2 linked regions of the Variovorax paradoxus B4 genome follow. Each later gene encodes a partner of the first gene's protein in a complex. Links are inferred from orthologs where the notes say so. Each region holds a gene or a part of one and is shown in the gene's direction. Other genes may lie near its edges.

Evidence for each region.
Region 2: the proteins of xseA (region 1) and VAPA_RS08220 are in contact, whole or in part, in a cryo-EM structure (PDB 8TXR), measured with the Escherichia coli proteins. The link is inferred for Variovorax paradoxus B4 from one-to-one orthologs.

Annotation. Positions count from the first base shown.
Region 1 is NC_022247.1:3,068,437-3,077,707, reverse strand. The notes cover bases 3,289-6,287. They hold xseA (exodeoxyribonuclease VII large subunit), read left to right. Parts: upstream 3,289-4,132; coding sequence 4,133-5,443; downstream 5,444-6,287. Other genes in these bases: VAPA_RS14300 (DUF192 domain-containing protein), read right to left, coding at 6,143-6,287; VAPA_RS14305 (superoxide dismutase), read left to right, coding at 5,494-6,075; VAPA_RS14315 (MotA/TolQ/ExbB proton channel family protein), read right to left, coding at 3,289-3,819. In the rest of the region: adk (adenylate kinase), read right to left, coding at 1-583; kdsB (3-deoxy-manno-octulosonate cytidylyltransferase), read right to left, coding at 720-1,493; VAPA_RS14330 (Trm112 family protein), read right to left, coding at 1,490-1,672; lpxK (tetraacyldisaccharide 4'-kinase), read right to left, coding at 1,653-2,693; VAPA_RS14320 (ExbD/TolR family protein), read right to left, coding at 2,694-3,119; more of VAPA_RS14315, read right to left, coding at 3,187-3,288; more of VAPA_RS14300, read right to left, coding at 6,288-6,601; VAPA_RS14295 (hypothetical protein), read right to left, coding at 6,686-6,880; VAPA_RS14290 (hypothetical protein), read right to left, coding at 7,034-7,357; icd (NADP-dependent isocitrate dehydrogenase), read left to right, coding at 7,577-8,836; ATP-dependent Clp protease adapter ClpS, read left to right, coding at 9,164-9,271. UniProt on the Escherichia coli protein: Bidirectionally degrades single-stranded DNA into large acid-insoluble oligonucleotides, which are then degraded further into small acid-soluble oligonucleotides.
Region 2 is NC_022247.1:1,794,487-1,803,444, forward strand. What follows is about bases 3,736-6,421. They hold VAPA_RS08220 (exodeoxyribonuclease VII small subunit), read left to right. Parts: upstream 3,736-4,788; coding sequence 4,789-5,055; downstream 5,056-6,421. Other genes in these bases: VAPA_RS08215 (aromatic ring-hydroxylating oxygenase subunit alpha), read right to left, coding at 3,736-4,575; VAPA_RS08225 (polyprenyl synthetase family protein), read left to right, coding at 5,052-5,969; dxs (1-deoxy-D-xylulose-5-phosphate synthase), read left to right, coding at 6,008-6,421. Outside these bases: VAPA_RS08190 (ABC transporter permease), read right to left, coding at 1-218; VAPA_RS08195 (ABC transporter ATP-binding protein), read right to left, coding at 220-966; VAPA_RS08200 (DUF2796 domain-containing protein), read right to left, coding at 971-1,549; VAPA_RS08205 (sulfurtransferase), read right to left, coding at 1,546-2,454; VAPA_RS08210 (DMT family transporter), read right to left, coding at 2,492-3,409; more of VAPA_RS08215, read right to left, coding at 3,433-3,735; more of dxs, read left to right, coding at 6,422-7,864; TRAP transporter substrate-binding protein DctP, read left to right, coding at 7,977-8,958. UniProt on the Escherichia coli protein: Bidirectionally degrades single-stranded DNA into large acid-insoluble oligonucleotides, which are then degraded further into small acid-soluble oligonucleotides.

The DNA of each region.
Region 1 (9,271 bases):
TCGGTGCCGCGGCCGGATCGGCCTTGGCCCAGGCCGAGTAGTAGTCGACCAGTGGACGCGTCTGCTGGCTGTAGACCTCCAGCCGCTTGCGCACGGTTTCTTCCTCGTCGTCCTTGCGCTGGATCAGGTCTTCGCCTGTGACGTCGTCCTTGCCTTCGACCTTGGGCGGATTGAACTTGACGTGGTAGGTGCGGCCCGACGCAGGATGCGAGCGGCGGCCGCTCATGCGTTCGATGATGTCGCTGAACGGCACGTCGATCTCGAGCACGTAGTCGAGCTTGACCCCGGCCGCCTTCATGGCGTCGGCCTGCGGAATGGTGCGCGGGAAGCCGTCGAACAGGAAACCGCCGGCGCAATCGGATTGCGCGATGCGTTCCTTCACGAGGTTGATGATCAGGTCGTCGCTCACGAGGCCACCCGACTCCATGACGGCCTTGGCCTGCTGCCCGAGCGGTGTGCCGGCCTTCACGGCGGCGCGCAGCATGTCGCCGGTCGAAATTTGAGGAATGCCGTATTTCTGGCAGATGAAGGCCGCTTGCGTGCCTTTGCCCGCCCCGGGCGCGCCCAGCAAAATTAGTCTCATGGTGTCCTCGGACGGTTCTTCGATTTTGTGTCGCGCCAAGCGTCAGCCCAGGAGCCGAGCAAGGCGGAATTGCGTCGAGGATAGCATGCGAGCGCGTACAGAATTTCCGCCGCCACCCCCGGTGCAGCGTACTTTTTCAGCGTGCCGGACCGGCCGCAAAGATCGCGCGCACGCGCTCGAGGTCTTCGGGGGTATCGATGCCGGGCCCCGGCGCGGCTCGGCTGACGTGCACCGCGATGCGGTGCCCATGCCACAGCGCGCGCAGCTGTTCGAGCGCTTCGGTGGCCTCGATGGGCGCAGGCGTCAACGAAGGAAAGCTGCGCACGAAACCGGCGCGGTATCCGTAGATACCGATATGCCGCAGCGGTGCCGGGATGGGCAGCACGGACGGCGGCGCACGGTTCGCGGAACCGTCGCGCCACCACGGGATGGGCGCGCGGCTGAAGTACAGCGCGTTGCCCTGTGCGTCGAGCACCACTTTCACCACGTTCGGGTTGAGGAAGTCGTCGAGCGAATCGATCTCGTGGGCCGCCGTGCTCATGGCGGCTTCCGGATGCGTCGCCAGCGCGGATGCCACGGCGTTGATGAGCGCGGGATCGATCAGTGGTTCGTCGCCCTGTACGTTGACGACGATGTCGTCGCCGTCCAGGCCCAGTTGTTCGCAGGCTTCGGCCAGGCGGTCGGAGCCGCTGGGGTGGTCCTGGCGGGTCAGGATGGCTTCCACGCCATGCTTTTCGCATGCCTTGACGATGGCCGCGTCGTCCCCGGCCACCACCACGCGCACGGCCGCGGACTGGCTTGCCCGCCGGGCCACGCGCACCACCATGGGCAGGCCGGCGATGTCGGCCAGCGGTTTGTTGGGCAGCCGCGTCGAGGCAAGGCGGGCCGGCACCAGAACGGTAAAGCTCACAGCCCCAGCTCTTCGTCGGACAGCGTGCGGGCTTCGTTCTCGAGCAGCACGGGAATACCGTCGCGCACCGGGTAGGCGAGGCGTGCGCTGCGCGAGCAGAGCTCCTGCTTCTCGGCGTTCCAGGTCAACGGGCCCTTGGTGACGGGGCAGACGAGCAATTCAAGCAGCTTGGGATCCATCGAGCGATGATAGCTTTGCGTCGAGCGCGGTGAAGAATTCCGGCGACGGTGCAAAGTGCAGCGGCACGGCAAGCGCGTCGGGGGCCTTGGGCCAGAGCTTGACGGCATCTTTTTCGGTACAGACAAGGCGGCGTCCGACGTGGGCGGGGCGCTGCCAGCCGTCGAAATCGCAGTGGTCCGGCAGGGCGATCGTCTCGGAAAGCGTCAATCCGCGCGCTCGCAGCATGTCGAAGAACGCTTCGGGCCGTGCAATGGCCGCCAGCGCGATCACCGGTTCGCCGGCAAGCGCATCGAGCGGGATGCGTTTCCCGTCGCTCGCCACGGCGTCCTGCGCCAGCGCGCGGGTCGCGGTGTACCCGCTCTCGAACGCGGGGTGCTCTCCACTGTGGAGCACCAGGTCGCACGGGCGCGGCCAGCGCTCGCGCAGCGGGCCCGCGGGCAACCGCCAGCCGTTGCCCACGCCGCGATCGTCGAACACGCAAATCTCGATGTCGCGCGCAAGCGCCAGGTGCTGCAGCCCGTCGTCGCTCACGATGATCTGCGTGGCCGGATGCCGGGCGAGCAGGGCGCGCGCGGCCTCGATGCGGCGTTGCGCCACGAACACGGGCGCGCCGGTGGCACGGCGAATCAGGAGCGGTTCGTCGCCGACATCCTGGGCATTGCTCCCATCAAGCACTTCGCGGCAGTCGTCGGTGCGGCGGCCGTAGCCGCGCGACACCACGCCGGCTTGGAGGCCGCGGGCCTGCAAGTGCCGGACCACCGCCATCACGACCGGGGTCTTGCCGGCGCCGCCGGCAATCACGTTGCCCACCACGATCACCGGCACCCGGACGCGTTCGGTCGTGCGCCATCCCTTCCGGTAGAGCCAGCGCCGCAGCCCGAAAAGCGCCGCGTAGGCAAGCGACAGGGGCCACAGCAGGCAGGCCAGGACGCTGCGGTGCAGCCAGGCACGCTGCAGCCGCGAGGCCGGCGCAGCGATCGAGCCGGTTGTGCCGGTGGTGCTGCGGCGCTGCGACGGCACTCAGTGCCCTGCTTGCGCCGTCGACTGGGCTGCGAAAGTGATCTGCACCAGGCCCACGCGGCGCGCGGCTTCCATCACCGTGATCACGGCCTGGTGCGGGCTGCTGGCGTCGGCGCTGATGATGACCACGCTGTCCTTGCCGCCGGTGGCTGCCGCCCCCAGCGCCGCAGCCACGGTGTCCACGTTGCGGTCTGCCACGGGTTTCTTGTTGATCGAGTAGCGGCCGTCGGCGGATACCGCAACGATCACTTCCTTGGGATAGTCGCGCTGCGAATCGACGTCCGCCGTCGGCAGGCGCAGCTGCATCTCCGTGAACTTGCTGTAGGTGGTCGACAGCATCAGGAAGATCAGGATGACCAGCAGCACGTCGATGAACGGGATCAGGTTGATCTCCGGCTCGTCGCGCCCGCCGTGGCGAAACTGCATGCGGCCGCGAGTCATGGCAAGCCTCCGCCGGGCAGAGCAGCACACGCAGTGGCAAGCGTGGGGGCCATCATTTCCGCAATGCGTTCAGGTGACGCGCGAAGCGCTCGCCCGACAGTTCCAGGTTGAGCAGGTATTCGTCGACCCGGCTGCGGAAATAGCGCCAGAAGATCAAGGTCGGAATGGCCACGATCAGGCCGAAAGCCGTGTTGTAGAGCGCGATCGAAATGCCGTGCGCCAACTGCGCGGGATTCCCGGAGCCCACCGCGCCGCTCCCGGGCGACTGCGACCCGAAGATCTCGATCATGCCGATGACCGTGCCCAGCAGGCCGAGCAGCGGCGCCGCCGATGCAATGGTGGCCAGCGCCGGCAGGTAGCGCTCCAGCTTGTGCGCCACGGTGCGGCCCGAGGCCTCCATGGCTGCGCGCAGGTCGTCCTCGGTGCAGCGCGGATTGGCATTGAGCGCCCGCAGGCCGGCGGCCAGCACCTGTCCGAGCATCGAGTTGTGTTCGAGCTTGGTCACCACGTCGGGCCCCGGCACGGAGCCGTGAGACACGGTGATGGCTTCATCGAGCAGCTTGGGCGGCAGAACCCTCACGGTCTTGAGGCTTGTGAAACGTTCGATAACCAGCGCGAGCGCGATGATCGAACAAGCGAGCAATGGCCAAATCGGCCAGCCCGCGGCAACTATGATGGAAAACAAGGAATCCTCCGGCCCCGTAGACTGCAAATGCGCGGCGATTATCCACCGAGGCCAACATTGCCACGCGGCTTGTTTGCATGTCAGCGAAGACGCACAGATTCTGTGGATAACTTTGTGATTAACCCGCTGCGCAACTTGTCCGGACCCGCATGGGACGGGCCTCCCGCTAGATCGATTGAATTTTGAGCAGTTCTTTTTCCAATGAAATCAACAGCTTGCACGACAAACCGTGCACCTGTTCCGTACTGGGGCCGCGGCACCGAGGACGGGCAACCCACTGTGGAAGAGTGGCCGCCGGCTGCACGGGCGTCTTGTGACCCTGCGTGACTCGAATCCAACGCCAGGCCCGCGGATCTGGGCTGTCGGCGCGCTGTGCCGGGCGGTTGCCGATGCGCTCGACGCGCGCTTCAATCCGGTCGCGGTGCGCGGGGAAATTTCCGGCTTCTCGCGCGCCTCGAGCGGACATTGTTACTTCGCTCTCAAGGACCCGTCCGGCCAACTGCGCTGCGCGATGTTCCGGCGCGCGGCGGGCTTGCTCGACTTTTCGCCGCGCGACGGCGACCAGGTCGAGGTGCGCGGGCGCCTCGCGGTGTACGAACCGCGCGGCGACCTGCAATTGGTGGTCGAAAGCCTGCAGCGCGCCGGCCAGGGCGCGCTGTTCGAGCAATTCCTGCAGCGCAAGGCGCGGCTCGAAGCCGAAGGGCTCTTCGATGCGCAGCGCAAGCGGGCGCTGCCGGTCATGCCGCGCGCAGTGGGCCTCGTGACCTCGCTCGGCGCCGCGGCGCTGCACGACGTGGTCACGGCGCTGCGGCGCCGCGTGCCTCACATTCCCGTGGTCCTGGCGCCGGCAGCGGTGCAGGGCGCCAATGCGCCGGCGGAACTCGTGCGTGCGCTGCAATCGCTGTACACGCTGGAGCCGGCCGTCGACGTGATCCTGCTGGTGCGCGGGGGCGGCTCCATCGAGGATCTCTGGGCCTTCAACGACGAAACCCTGGCGCGCACCATCGTTCAAAGCCCGGTTCCGCTGATTTGCGGCGTCGGCCACGAAACAGACTTCACCATTGCCGATTTCTGCGCCGACCTGCGCGCGCCCACGCCCACCGCGGCGGCGGAACTCGTCAGCGCGCCCCAGGCGATGTGGCTCGGTGCGCTCGATCTCCTGGGCGACCGGCTCGACGGCGCGTTGGGGCAGCGCCTCGATGTGCTGGGGCAGCGCCTCGACCAAGCGGCAGGGCGCCTGGGGCGGCCCTCGACGCTGGTGGCGCGCCAGCAGCTTCGGCTCGCGCACCATTCGCAGCGGCTGCGTTATGCGGTGCTGTCCAGGGCCGAGCGCCTCGCCCATGTGCCGCGCGCGATCTCCGCTGATTTCCCGCTCAAGCTCGAACGCGCACTGGCTCAGCGTCGCGAGCGGCTGGAACGGGTGGCCTTGCGCCTGCGGCTGCTCGATCCTGCGCTGGTGCTGCAGCGCGGCTATGCCTGGCTCACCGGTGCCGATGGGCGTGCGATCGTCAGCGCCAAGAAGCTGAGTCCGGGCGACGCAGTGGTCGCTCGGCTCTCGGATGGGTCGGTCGACCTGACCGTGACGCCCGGCAAAACGGGAACGCGTCCGACGCCGGACCGGTAATTCCTTTCTAGAATCCCTAATTCCCCACAACCAACCCACGAGAAAAAACCATGGAACATGTGCTCCCACCCCTGCCATACGCCCTCGACGCGCTGGCACCCGAGTACTCGAAGGAAACCCTCGAGTACCACTACGGCAAGCACCACAATGCCTACGTGGTGAACCTCAACAACCTGCAAAAGGGCACCGAATTCGAATCGATGACGCTCGAGGAGATCGTCAAGAAGTCCAGCGGCGGCATCTACAACAACGCCGCCCAGATCTGGAACCACACCTTCTTCTGGAACTGCATGAAGCCCCAGGGCGGCGGCGCTCCGAGCGGTGCGCTGGCCAAGGCCATCGATGCCAAGTGGGGCAGCTACGACGCCTTCAAGGAAGCGTTCGTGAAGTCGGCCGTGGGCAACTTCGGCTCGGGCTGGACCTGGCTGGTGAAGAAGGCCGACGGCTCGCTGGACATCGTGAACATGGGTGCCGCGGGCACGCCGCTGACCACCGGCGACACCCCGGTGCTGACGGTGGACGTCTGGGAGCACGCCTACTACATCGACTACCGCAACCTGCGCCCGAAGTTCGTGGAGACCTTCCTGGCCAAGCTGGCGAACTGGGACTTCGCGGCAAAGAACTTCGGCTGAACCGGGTTCTCCATTGAAAAAGCCGACCCTCGGGTCGGCTTTTTCATGGGCCCGCGCAGGCGAGCGCTCAGCGCCTCGAAGCGGCAAACAGTTCGCCGCCGAGCTTGGCACCCTTCTTGATGTTTTTCTTCGCGAACCAGCCCTGGTTCATTTCGAGCACGAAGCGCACGGGCTCCTCGGAACAGTGGGAGTTCTCGGTCATCGGCTCCATGTCGACCAGATTGACGACGCGGCCATCGTCCGCCACGAAGGCGGCAGTCAGCGGCAGCAGCGTGTTCCTCATCCAGAAGCACTGGGTGGCCGGTTGCTCGAAGACAAAGATCATGCCTTCGGACTGAGGCATCTCCTTGCGGAACATCAAGCCGATCTCGCGCTGCCTAGGCGTCTGCGCGACTTGCGCATCGATCTTGTACAAGCCGACGGACAGCTTGGTGCGTTGCAGGTCGGTCTGGGGTTGCTGCTGTGCCTGCGCGGAACCCATCATGGAGGCGGCAAGCAGGAGCAGGGCGGCAAAACGCTGGAACATCGGGGCTTCTTTCAGGGCGGGTCCAAGGACGCAAGGCCAATAAAAATGCCCGCTGATGCGGGCATTGCCGGTGGGATTGGCAGCTTACACCTTCTTGGCTGCAGCCGTGTGCGCCTTGGCCACGTGGTGGCGAGCCTTGTGCTTCTTGACGGCGTGCTTCATCGGTTGCTTCGCCTTGTGGACGACGGCAGGTGCGGCCGGCGCCGGTGCGGGCGGGGTTTGTGCAAATGCGCCGGCTGCGAAGAGACCGGCGACGAGGGCTGCGAGCAGCTTGTTCATGGGACATCCTTTGAGATTGTTGATATGGATCACCTCCCGTTGGAAGGTGAACCTTCAACGCGACAGCCGCTCGGCCCGGTTGACAGCAGTCTCGTTGCCGCAGGCGAAAAAAAAGCGCTCCGGAGAGCGCTTTTTCGTACGGCGTTGGCCGACTTACTGGGGCGTGCCGCCTTGGGTCGACTTGCGCTTCACGCTGCCGTCCTTGTTGCGGCGGCGCTGATCGCGCGTGCTGGCGCGTTTTTCGCCAGCGACTGCAGCCTTGTCGGTACCGACCGCGCCGCCTTCGGGCGTCTTGGCGATGTCGCCGGCGGGAGCCGCCACTTGACCAGCGGGCTTGGCTTCCTTCTTGGCTTCGGCGCGGGCTTGCGACTTGCTGTTGGTGGCGTTCCCTTGCTCGGGCGTGGTGCCGGTTGGGTTCTGGGCGTAGGCGCCAGCGGCGAACAGGCCAGCGATCATGACTGCGAGAATTTTGCTCATTGATGATTCCTCTATCGAGAATTGGTTGGAAACGCCTCCCGGCGAGCAGAAGGTCAGCCACTAACGAGGCCGTTGCCTCGCAGGTTGACAAACGCCAGCTGATGGGTTGCGTCTAAAATGTACAGCGATTTGTTCGCGGGCTGTACAGCGATTCCCCATCGCTGTCTGAATTCGCAGACAGTCGTCCGAATTACGTCACTCCCGGAGTCATTCCCCCTCATGTCCAGCTACCAGCACATCAAAGTCCCGGCCGAAGGCCAGAAGATCACGGTCAACGCCGACAACTCGCTCAATGTGCCTGATCAGCCGATCATTCCCTTCATCGAAGGCGACGGCACGGGTCTGGACATCACCCCGGTGATGCTCAAGGTGGTGGATGCCGCAGTGGCCAAGGCCTACGGCGGCAAGAAGAAGATCCACTGGATGGAAGTCTATGCCGGCGAAAAGTCGACCAAGGTCTACGGCCCCGACGTCTGGCTGCCCGAAGAAACGCTGCACGCCGTGCGCGACTACGTGGTTTCCATCAAGGGCCCGCTGACCACGCCGGTCGGCGGCGGCATCCGCTCGCTGAACGTCGCGCTGCGCCAGGAACTCGACCTCTACGTCTGCCTGCGCCCCATCCAGTATTTCGAAGGCGTGCCCAGCCCGGTGCGCGAGCCCCACAAGACCAACATGGTCATCTTCCGCGAGAACTCGGAAGACATCTACGCCGGCATCGAGTTCGAAGCCGAAAGCGACAAGGCCAAGAAGCTCATCAAGTTCCTGCAGGACGAACTGGGCGTCAAGAAGATCCGCTTCCCCAACACTTCGGGCATCGGCGTCAAGCCCGTGTCGAAGGAAGGCACCGAGCGCCTCGTGCGCAAGGCGCTGCAATACGCTGTGGACAACGACAAGCCCAGCGTCACCATCGTGCACAAGGGCAACATCATGAAGTTCACCGAAGGTGGCTTCCGCGACTGGGCCTATGCCTTGGCGGCCAAGGAGTTCGGTGCCGAACTGATCGACGGCGGCCCCTGGATGAAGTTCAAGAATCCCAAGACGGGCAAGGAAATCACCGTCAAGGACAGCATCGCCGACGCATTCCTGCAGCAGATTCTCCTGCGCCCCGCAGAATACAGCGTGATTGCCACGCTCAATCTGAACGGCGACTATGTGTCCGACGCGCTGGCGGCCCAGGTGGGCGGCATCGGCATTGCCCCCGGCGCGAACCTGAGCGACACCGTCGCCATGTTCGAAGCCACCCACGGCACGGCTCCCAAGTACGCCGGCAAGGACTACGTGAACCCCGGTTCCGAGATCCTCTCGGCCGAAATGATGCTGCGCCACATGGGCTGGACCGAAGCGGCCGACCTGATCATCAGCTCGATGGAAAAGTCGATCGCCAGCAAGAAGGTCACCTATGACTTCGCCCGCCTGATGGACGGCGCCACGCAAGTGAGCTGCTCGGGCTTCGGCCAGGTCATGATCGACCACATGTAATTGCGCGAGCAGCCGCGTTCCGGCGCCCGCGGGTGCCGGTGAGCCAGGGCCCTCGAGATCTTCCCGATCTCGAGGGCTTTTCTTCTTCTTCTTCTTCCGGCCCGCAAGACCGGGGCAGGTTCGCGAAATGGAACACCTTGCTCCAAATCCCCATTTTTTTCAAAGCGGGTGCCGCGTAATATTTACGCTGCGGGGCAGGCGAAAGGCAGATCTTTTTTGCATCGTCTGTGGTGTCGCACACGACGCAAGCCTCTTGATTTGTCGAATACGCGCCACCAAGTCTTCTTGCGCCGGCACGGTGCTTGCACGCTCTATAGAATCTTTTTTATGGCAACGAGAATTCCCAAGACTCCCAGCACTCCGCCGGCCCAGAAACCGGCCGGGGATGACGGAGATTCGGTCGTTCTGGAGCGGCGTCCGCAAAAAACCGCGCCG
Region 2 (8,958 bases), 1.3 Mb from region 1 along the record:
AACACCGAGTACAGCAGCAGCTGCGTGGAGCCGGTGCGCGCGCCGACGATCAGGTCGGTGCCCGAGACGGACGATGCGAAGTTCTCGCGCAGTTCGGTGCGGATGCGCTCGACGCCGAGCAAGAGGAAGGTCGACAGCGCGATCGAGAACACCGTGAGCGCCAGCGTGAAGCGCCGGTTCCAGGCGCTGCGCCAGGCGATGGAAAAAAGCGCCTTCATCTCAGCTGTCCGCCGCCATGGCCGCCGGCGCCGCGCGGTTGATCTCGGGCAGCAGCACATGCCGCGCAAAACGCTGCGCAATGCGCTGGTCGTGGCTCACGAACACGAGCGCGCTGTTGTTCACGGCGCAGGCCGTCAGCAGCACGTCGAGAAACGCTTCGCGCCGGTCTTCGTCGAGTGCGGAGGTGGGTTCGTCGGCAATCACCACTTCGGGCTGGCCGATGAGCGCGCGCGCAGCGGCCACGCGCTGCTGCTGGCCCACGGAGAGCTGCATCGCCTGGCGCTTCCACAGGCTGCGGTCGAGCCCCATCTGCTCGAGCAGGTGCTCGGCCTCTTCGCGCGCGCTGCCTCCCCGCGCGGCCTGGGACTCGCGCCGCTGCGAGAAGCGGCAGGGCAGCAGCACGTTGTCGAGCACGCTCAGATACGGCAGCAGGTTGAATTGCTGAAAGATGTAGCCGACGTGGGCGACGCGGCAGCGGTCGCGCGCGGCGCCCGAGAGCTGCGACCAGTCGTGCCCCAGCAGCGAGACGCGGCCTTCGTCCGCCACCAGCACGCCGGCCAGCAGCGACAGCAGCGTGCTCTTGCCGCAACCGCTCGGGCCGTGCAGGAAGACCGCCTCGCCCGCGGTGATGCGCAAGGCCTCGATGTCGATGCATGGCTTTGGCATGCCGGGCCACGAGAAGCGCAGCCCTTCGGCGGCGAGCACCACGCGCAATGGCGCGGCCTCGCCCTGGGGGACGGTGCTCACAGCGTCACTTGCCCCAGGTCAGGCGAACGGGCTGGGCGGCCTGCGCGCCTGCCGGGCGCTTGAGCTGGCGCTTGAACTGGCCTTGTGCGGAAGCAATCTGCGAATCGATCTGGCGCGTGCCCTTGAAGGCGGAGAAAAGATTCACGTCGATGAACTTTGCCGCGGCCGCGTTGGTGCAGTTGAAGGAAAAAGTGGCGTCGAGGTCGGCATGGCCCGCGGGCTCGCCCGGGTCGGGACTGCCGAGGCCCAGTGCGCTGGAGCGCAGCTCGACCGGGCCGAGCTTGCAGTTGGCGGCCGGGTCGATGGCAAAGAGCTTGTCGGCCGCGCGCAGCTGGGCGATGGCGTCCTCGGCGGTCTTCTTCTCGGCATCGGTCTTGGGCGCGCGCTCGAAGCCGACGATGTTGTCGAGCGGGGACTCCATGTTGATCACGACCGTGGGGCCGTCGATGGCCACGTCGAGCTTGAGCTGGCCGTGCACATGCGCATGCTGCTGCTGGGCCTGGGCGGAAAGAAAGGGGGCTGCGAACAGTGCCGCGGCGAATGCGAAGCCGGATGAAATGCGTCGAAGTCGGATCTGTTTCATGGTTCTGCGCCTTGCCGGGTCGGCAGCCCCGGCGTGTTGCTCCATTCGCTCCAGCTGCCGGCATAGAGCGCTGTCGTCCCAAGGCCCGCGATCTGCATCGCGAGCAGGTTGGGCACAGCGCTCACGCCGCTGCCGCATTGATGGACGACCGTCGCCGGATCGCGTCCCGCGAGCAGCGCGTCGAACTCGGCGCGCAATTGCGATGCCGGCTTGAACTTGCCGTCGGGGCCGAGGTTCTCGGCGAAGGGCCGGTTCAGAGCCCCGGGGATGTGACCCGCGATGGGGTCCAGAGGTTCCACCTCTCCGCGATAACGTGCGGCGGCACGCGCGTCGATCAGGTTCTGGTCAGGCTGGCCGAGCCGGCGCACCACGGCGTCGGTGGTCACGAGCCTTGCCAGCGGTTCGCCCGGCACGAAGTTCGACTGGAAGTGCGCCGGCTCCTCGCGGTTCGTGACTTCGCCGCCCGCGGCCTGCCACGCCTGCAGGCCGCCGTCGAGCACGGCCACGGCATCGTGGCCCATCCACTTGAGCATCCACCAGAGCCGGCCGCAATAGTTGGCGCCGTTGCGGTCGTACGCCACGGCCTGCATGTTGTTGGAAAAGCCGATGCTCGACAGCCAGGCCGCGAACCTCTCGCGGCTCGGCAGCGGATGGCGCCCGCCCGAGGCCGGCACGCCGTCTTCCTGCGCAATGACCACGTCGCCATGCGAGCCGGGCACGCCGTGCTTCGCGCTGAGGTGGGCGTCGAGGTCGGCATGCAGTGCGCCGGGGATGTGCGCAGCGGCATATTGCTGCGCGCCGGCTTCGGGCTTCATGAGGTCGAAGCTGCAGTCGAAGACCATGAGGGGCACGTCGCCAGCCTGCAGCTGCTGGAGTTGTTCGACGCTGACGAGGGTGGTGCACATGGCGGGGTTCCTTCGTTGTCGACGGGTTCGATGCGGATCAGTGTTCTTCGGCCGGCGCCTTGGGCACTGCACGCTGGCGCAGCACGGTGGCCGCAATGCCGCTCACGATGATGAGCGCCATGCCGGCCCAGCCGGCGGCGTCGATGCGGTCGTCGAACAGCACCACGCTGTAGAACGCCGCAAAGATGATGCCGGAGTACTGCAGGTTGGCCACCAGGAGCGTACCGGCCTGCGTCTTGGCCGTGGCGTAGGCGCGCGTCATGCAAAGCTGCCCGAGAGCCGCCAGGAGGCCGATCGGCAGCAGCCACAGCGCATGCTGCCACGTCCAGGAGTTTCCGTCCGAAAACCCGGTGGCAGCCGTGGCGAAAGCGCCGGCCACGGCCGAGCCGGCCGCGAAATAGAACACCGTGCGCAGCTCGGGTTCGCCGATGCGCGACAGCGCCACCACCTGCATGTAGGCGAATGCGGCCGTGAGGCCCGACAGCAGGCCCAGCATCCCCGCGAAGCCGTCGCTGCCGCTGACCGAAGGCTTGAGCATCAGCACCACGCCGACGAAGCCCGCGAGCACGGTCAGCGCGAGCGTGCCCTGCAGCGGCGGGCGCTCGATGCGGCCATCGCGCCCGGGCACCGGCACCCAGGCCAGCAGCGCGCCGCCGACCAGGAAGGCCGCGATCCACACGCTGCTCATGTAGTTGAGCGTGACGGCCGTGGCCAGCGGCATGTGGGCAATGGCATAGAACCACGCGCCGAGCGACACCACGCCGATGGTGCTGCGCCAGGCATGCATGCCGGGGTAGCGGGTGGCCATGGAGACGCCGCGGTTGCGCGCCAGCAGCCACAGGAACACGATGCCGATCAGGCCGCGCCCGAGCACCATCTCGCCGCTGTTGAACCAGGCCGAGGCGATCTTCACGACCACGCTCATGGTGGCGAACAAAAAGGCGCCGAGCACCATCCAGAGTGCTTGCACTGCTCGGCTCAGGCGTTGTTCTGCATCGCGCTGCGGTACCACTCGTGGAACTGCTGCATGCCGTCTTCCATCGGGCTCTGGTAGGGGCCGCTCTCGTCGTCGCCGCGCAGCATGAGCGCGCGGCGGCCGGCGTCCATGCGCTCGGCGATCTCGTCGTCTTCCACGCAGGTTTCCATGTAGGCGGCCTGCTGGGCCTCGACGAATTCGCGCTCGAAGGCCACGATTTCCTCGGGGTAGAAGAACTCGATCATGTTGAGCGTCCTGGTGGGGCTCACCGGATGCAGCGTCGACACGGTGAGCACGTGCGGATACCACTCGACCATCACGTGCGGGTAGTAGGTGAGCCAGATGGCGCCGTACTTGGGCGGCTTGCCTTCGCGGTACTTGAGCAGCTGCTCCTGCCACTTCTGGTAGATGGGGCTGCCCGCGCGGCCGAGCCGGTTGGCCACGCCCACGGTCTGCACCGAGAAGTTGCGGTTGAACTCCCAGCGCAGGTCGTCGCAGGTGACGAAGCTGCCCAGGCCGGGATGGAACGGGCCGACGTGGTAGTCCTCGAGGTAGACCTCGATGAAGGTCTTCCAGTTGTAGTTGCACTCGTGCAGCTCGACCCGGTCGAGCGCGTAGCCCGTGAAGTCGAGGTCGGCACGCGGGCCGAGTTCGGCCATGTCGGCCGCCACGTCGCGCCCGCCGCCGTCGGGGCCGCGTTCGAACAGCAGGCCGTTCCACTCGGTGAGCGGATAGTTGTGCAGGTTGAGGCAGGGGTCCTGCTGGAAGTGCGGCGCGCCGATCAGCGTGCCCGTGGTGCGCGCGTCGCTCGCCGCATAGGTCCAGCGGTGCAGCGGGCACACGATGTTGCCGCCGGTCTGGCTGTCGAGCTGGCCGCGGCCCTGCAGGATCAGCGCCTGCCGGTGGCGGCACACGTTGGAAATGAGTTCCACGCCCTTGGGCGTGTGCACCAGCGCGCGGCCCTGGTGCTCCTGCGGCAGGGTGTGGAAGTTGCCGGGCTCGGGCACGGCAAGCCGGTGGCCCACGTAGCGCGGGCCGTGCGCGAACAGCGTTTGCATTTCGCGCGCATAGAGCGACTCGTCGAAGTACGCGGAAACTGGAAGTTGGCTCGTGGCCTGCTGCAGTTGAAGACTTAAATCAGACATGGAGGACCTGACCAAGCTCCCCACAGGGAGAAAAAAGGAAAAGACGGAAGGCGCCGTCTGGAGGGCGACGGCCCGAAGAGTTGTGCCGGGTTGGCCGGCATGGGAAGCCAGGATTGTACCCAAGGGGGCAGCACAGTGCCCGTGGCGCGCCACATGCCGGCGCCCGTTTGGTTCCCCGCCCTAAAATGCGCGGTTTCACACTCGTTGTCTCGCATGCCCAAGGTCCCTTCTTCCTCCACGTCCAGCCCGGCAGCCACGCCCGACACGGGGCCGCTGCCGGCCAGCTACGAAGCCGGGCTCCAGGAGTTGGAACAATTGGTTGCAGAACTCGAGTCGGGCCAGTTGCCGCTCGACCAGTTGCTCGGCAGCTACCAGCGCGGTGCGGCGCTGCTCGCCTTCTGCCGCGAAAAGCTCCAGGCGGTCGAAGACCAGATCAAGGTGCTCGACGCGGGCAGCCTCAAGCCCTGGACCGCCGAATGAGCGCGGTTAAAGCGGTGGAATGGGATGCTGCACGCCTGGCCAGCTGGAGCGACCCGTACCTGGCGCGCGTCGAGGCGGCGCTTTCGCGCTGGGTCGGCGTCGATGCGCCGGTGCTGCTCGGCGATGCCATGCGCTATGCCGTGCTGGACGGCGGCAAGCGGCTGCGGCCGCTCCTGGTGCTGGCCGCGAGCGAAGCGGTCGGCGGCAATGCGGCTGCGGCGCTGCGCGCGGCCTGTGCAACGGAACTGATCCACGCCTACTCGCTGGTGCACGACGACCTGCCGAGCATGGACAACGACGTGCTGCGGCGTGGCAAGCCCACGGTGCACGTGAAGTTCGGCGAAGCCGATGCGCTGCTGGCCGGCGATGCCTTGCAGGCCCTGGCCTTCGAGCTGCTGACGCCCGACGGCGACGAGATTCCCGCATCGATCCAGGCCATGCTGTGCCGGTTGCTCGCGCGTGCCGCGGGCAGCCAGGGCATGGCGGGCGGGCAGGCCATCGACCTGGCCAGTGTGGGCCTGGCGCTGAACGAAGCGCAGCTGCGCGAAATGCACCGCCTGAAAACCGGCGCGCTGCTGCAGGGCAGCGTCGAGATGGGCGCGGCCTGTGCCGGTGCCGTGGCATCCGATGCGCTGGCCGCCCTGCGCGACTACGGCGCCGCCATCGGCCTGGCGTTCCAGGTGGTCGACGACATTCTCGACGTCACGGCCGATTCGCAGACCCTCGGCAAGACGGCCGGCAAGGATGCGGCCGCCGACAAGCCCACCTATGTTTCGCTGTGGGGCCTCGACGGCGCGCGTGCGCAGGCGAGGCAGCTGCTGGCCGAATCGCTTGCGGCGCTGGACCGCAGCGGCCTTGCCGATACCGCGGCCTTGCGCGCGCTGGCCCACATGGTCGTCGACCGCGACCGATGAACAACTCACAGATGGACAAGAAGACCCACGACGTTCCCATGGCTGCGCTGCTTCCCACGCTTCACGATCCATCCCCGATCCGCCAATTCGACCGCGCCCAGCTCAAGCAGCTGTGCGACGAGGTGCGCGCCTGCGTGCTCGACAACGTCTCGCGCACCGGCGGCCACCTGAGTTCCAACCTCGGCACGGTCGAGCTCACCGTCGCGCTGCACCATGTGTTCAACACGCCGCACGACCGCCTGGTGTGGGACGTGGGCCACCAGACCTATCCGCACAAGATCCTGACCGGCCGGCGCGAGCGCATGCCCACGCTGCGCCAGATCGGGGGCATCTCGGGCTTTCCGCAGCGCAGCGAGAGCGAATACGACACCTTCGGCACGGCGCACTCGTCGACCAGCATCTCGGCTGCGCTCGGCATGGCCATGGCGGCCAAGCAGAAGGGCGAGGACCGCCATTCCGTGGCCATCATCGGCGACGGCGCGCTCACGGCCGGCATGGCCTTCGAGGCGCTCAACAACGCCGGCGTGTGCGACTGCAAGCTGCTGGTGATCCTGAACGACAACGACATGTCGATCAGCCCGCCCGTGGGTGCGCTCAACCGCTACCTCGCGCAGCTGATGAGCGGCAACTTCTACGCCGCGGCCAAGAACGTCGGCAAGAGCGTGCTGCGTGCCGCGCCGCCGCTGTTCGAACTGGCCAAGCGCTTCGAGCAGCATGCCAAGGGCATGGTGGTGCCGGCCACGCTGTTCGAGCAGTTCGGCTTCAACTACGTCGGTCCCATCGACGGCCACGACCTCGATTCGCTGGTGCCCACGCTCGAGAACCTCAAGCACCTGGACGGCCCGCAGTTCCTGCACGTGGTCACCAAGAAGGGGCAGGGCTACAAGCTGGCCGAGGCCGATCCGGTGGCCTACCACGGGCCCGGCAAGTTCGATCCGCAGGTCGGGCTGATCAAGCCCACCGCGGTGGCCAAGCAGACCTTCACGCAGGTCTTCGGCCAGTGGCTGTGCGACATGGCCGCACACGACGGCCGGCTGGTGGGCATCACGCCGGCCATGCGCGAAGGCTCGGGGCTGGTCGAGTTCGAGCAGCGCTTTCCCGACCGGTACTACGACGTCGGCATTGCCGAACAGCATGCCGTCACCTTCGCGGCGGGCCTGGCCTGCGAAGGCCTGAAGCCCGTGGTGGCGATCTACTCGACCTTCCTGCAGCGCGCCTACGACCAGCTGATCCACGACGTCGCGATCCAGAACCTGCCGGTGGTGTTCGCGCTCGACCGCGCCGGCCTCGTGGGCGCCGACGGCGCCACGCACGCGGGCGCCTACGACATCCCGTTCCTGCGCTGCATTCCCAACATGAGCATTGCCTGCCCGGCCGACGAGCGCGAGTGCCGCCAGCTGCTGTCGAGCGCCTACGAGCAGAACCACCCGGTGGCCGTGCGTTATCCGCGCGGGGCCGGCGCCGGCGTGGTGCCGCACCTCGCGCTCGACGCGCTGCCGTTCGGCAAGGGCGAAGTGCGCAGGGAGGGCCAGCGCATCGCCATCCTCGCCTTCGGCACCCTGCTGTACCCGGCGCTCACGGCGGCCGAATCGCTCGACGCCACGGTGGTCAACATGCGCTGGGCCAAGCCGCTCGACGTCGAGCTGCTGCTGAAGGTGGCGGGCACGCACGACGCCATCGTCACGCTCGAAGAGGGGGCCGTCATGGGCGGCGCGGGCAGTGCGGTGCTCGAGGCACTGCAGGCGGCCAACGTGCAAAGGCCGGTGCTGCAACTGGGCCTGCCCGACCGCTTCATCGAGCATGGCGATCCGGGCAAATTGCTCGCGTCGATCGGGCTCGATGCGGCCGGCATTGCCGCCTCGATCACGCAGCGCTTCGGTGCCGCCGCAGGGTAAACCCCCGCCGGCCGCGTGTAAGCGCGTTTTTACAATAAGCAAGACTTACAAAAGTCCTCGACGCGGCCACAAGCCGCGTTTCGTTTTTTCCAATGCACTCGGAGTGAATTCAATGGATCGTCGTTCCCTCATCAAAAACGCCGGCATCGCTGGCGTTCTGGCCGCCGGCATTGCGCCCGCAGTTCATGCGCAGGCGGCCGTCCGCTGGCGCCTGGCATCGAGCTTTCCCAAGTCGCTCGACACCATCTACGGCGGCGCGGAGGTCTTCGCCAAGGCGGTCAGGGCCATGTCGGGCGGCAAGTTCGAAATCTCGGTTCATGCCGGCGGCGAGCTGATGCCTCCCTTCGGCGTGGTGGACGGCGTGCAGAACGGCTCGGTCGAGATGTGCCACACCGTGCCCTACTACTTCTACGGCAAGAACCCCGCATTCGCGCTGGGCTCGGCCATTCCGTTCGGCCTGAACTCGCGCCAGATGAACGCGTGGATGATGCACGGCAACGGCCGCAAGCTCATGAACGAGTTCTACGCCAAGTACAACATGCTGAGCTTTGCCGGCGGCAACACGGGCTGCCAGATGGGCGGCTGGTACCGCAAGGAAATCAAGTCGCCGGCCGATTTCAAGGGCATGAAGATGCGCCTGGGCGGCGGCCTCATCGGCGACGTCATGACCAAGCTGGGCGCGGTGCCGCAGAGCATCCCCGGCGGCGAGATCTACCAGTCGCTCGAAAAGGGCACGCTGGATGCCGCCGAATGGGTCGGCCCCTATGACGACCAGAAGCTCGGCTTCAACAAGGTGGCACCGTTCTACTACTACCCCGGCTGGTGGGAAGGCGGTCCGGAAGTGGACTTCTTCATCAACCAGAAGGCGTTCGACGGCCTCTCGGCCGAGAACAAGGCCATCGTGGAAGCGGCTGCCGCCGTGGCTTCGTCCGACATGCTCGCCAAGTACGACGCGCTGAACCCCACCGCGCTGAAGCAGCTGGTGGCGTCCAAGACCAAGGTGCTGCCGTTCTCGCAGGCCGTGCTTGACGCCTCCTTCAAGGCCTCGATGGAAGTGTTCGCGGAGAACGACGCCAAGAGCCCAGAGTGGAAGA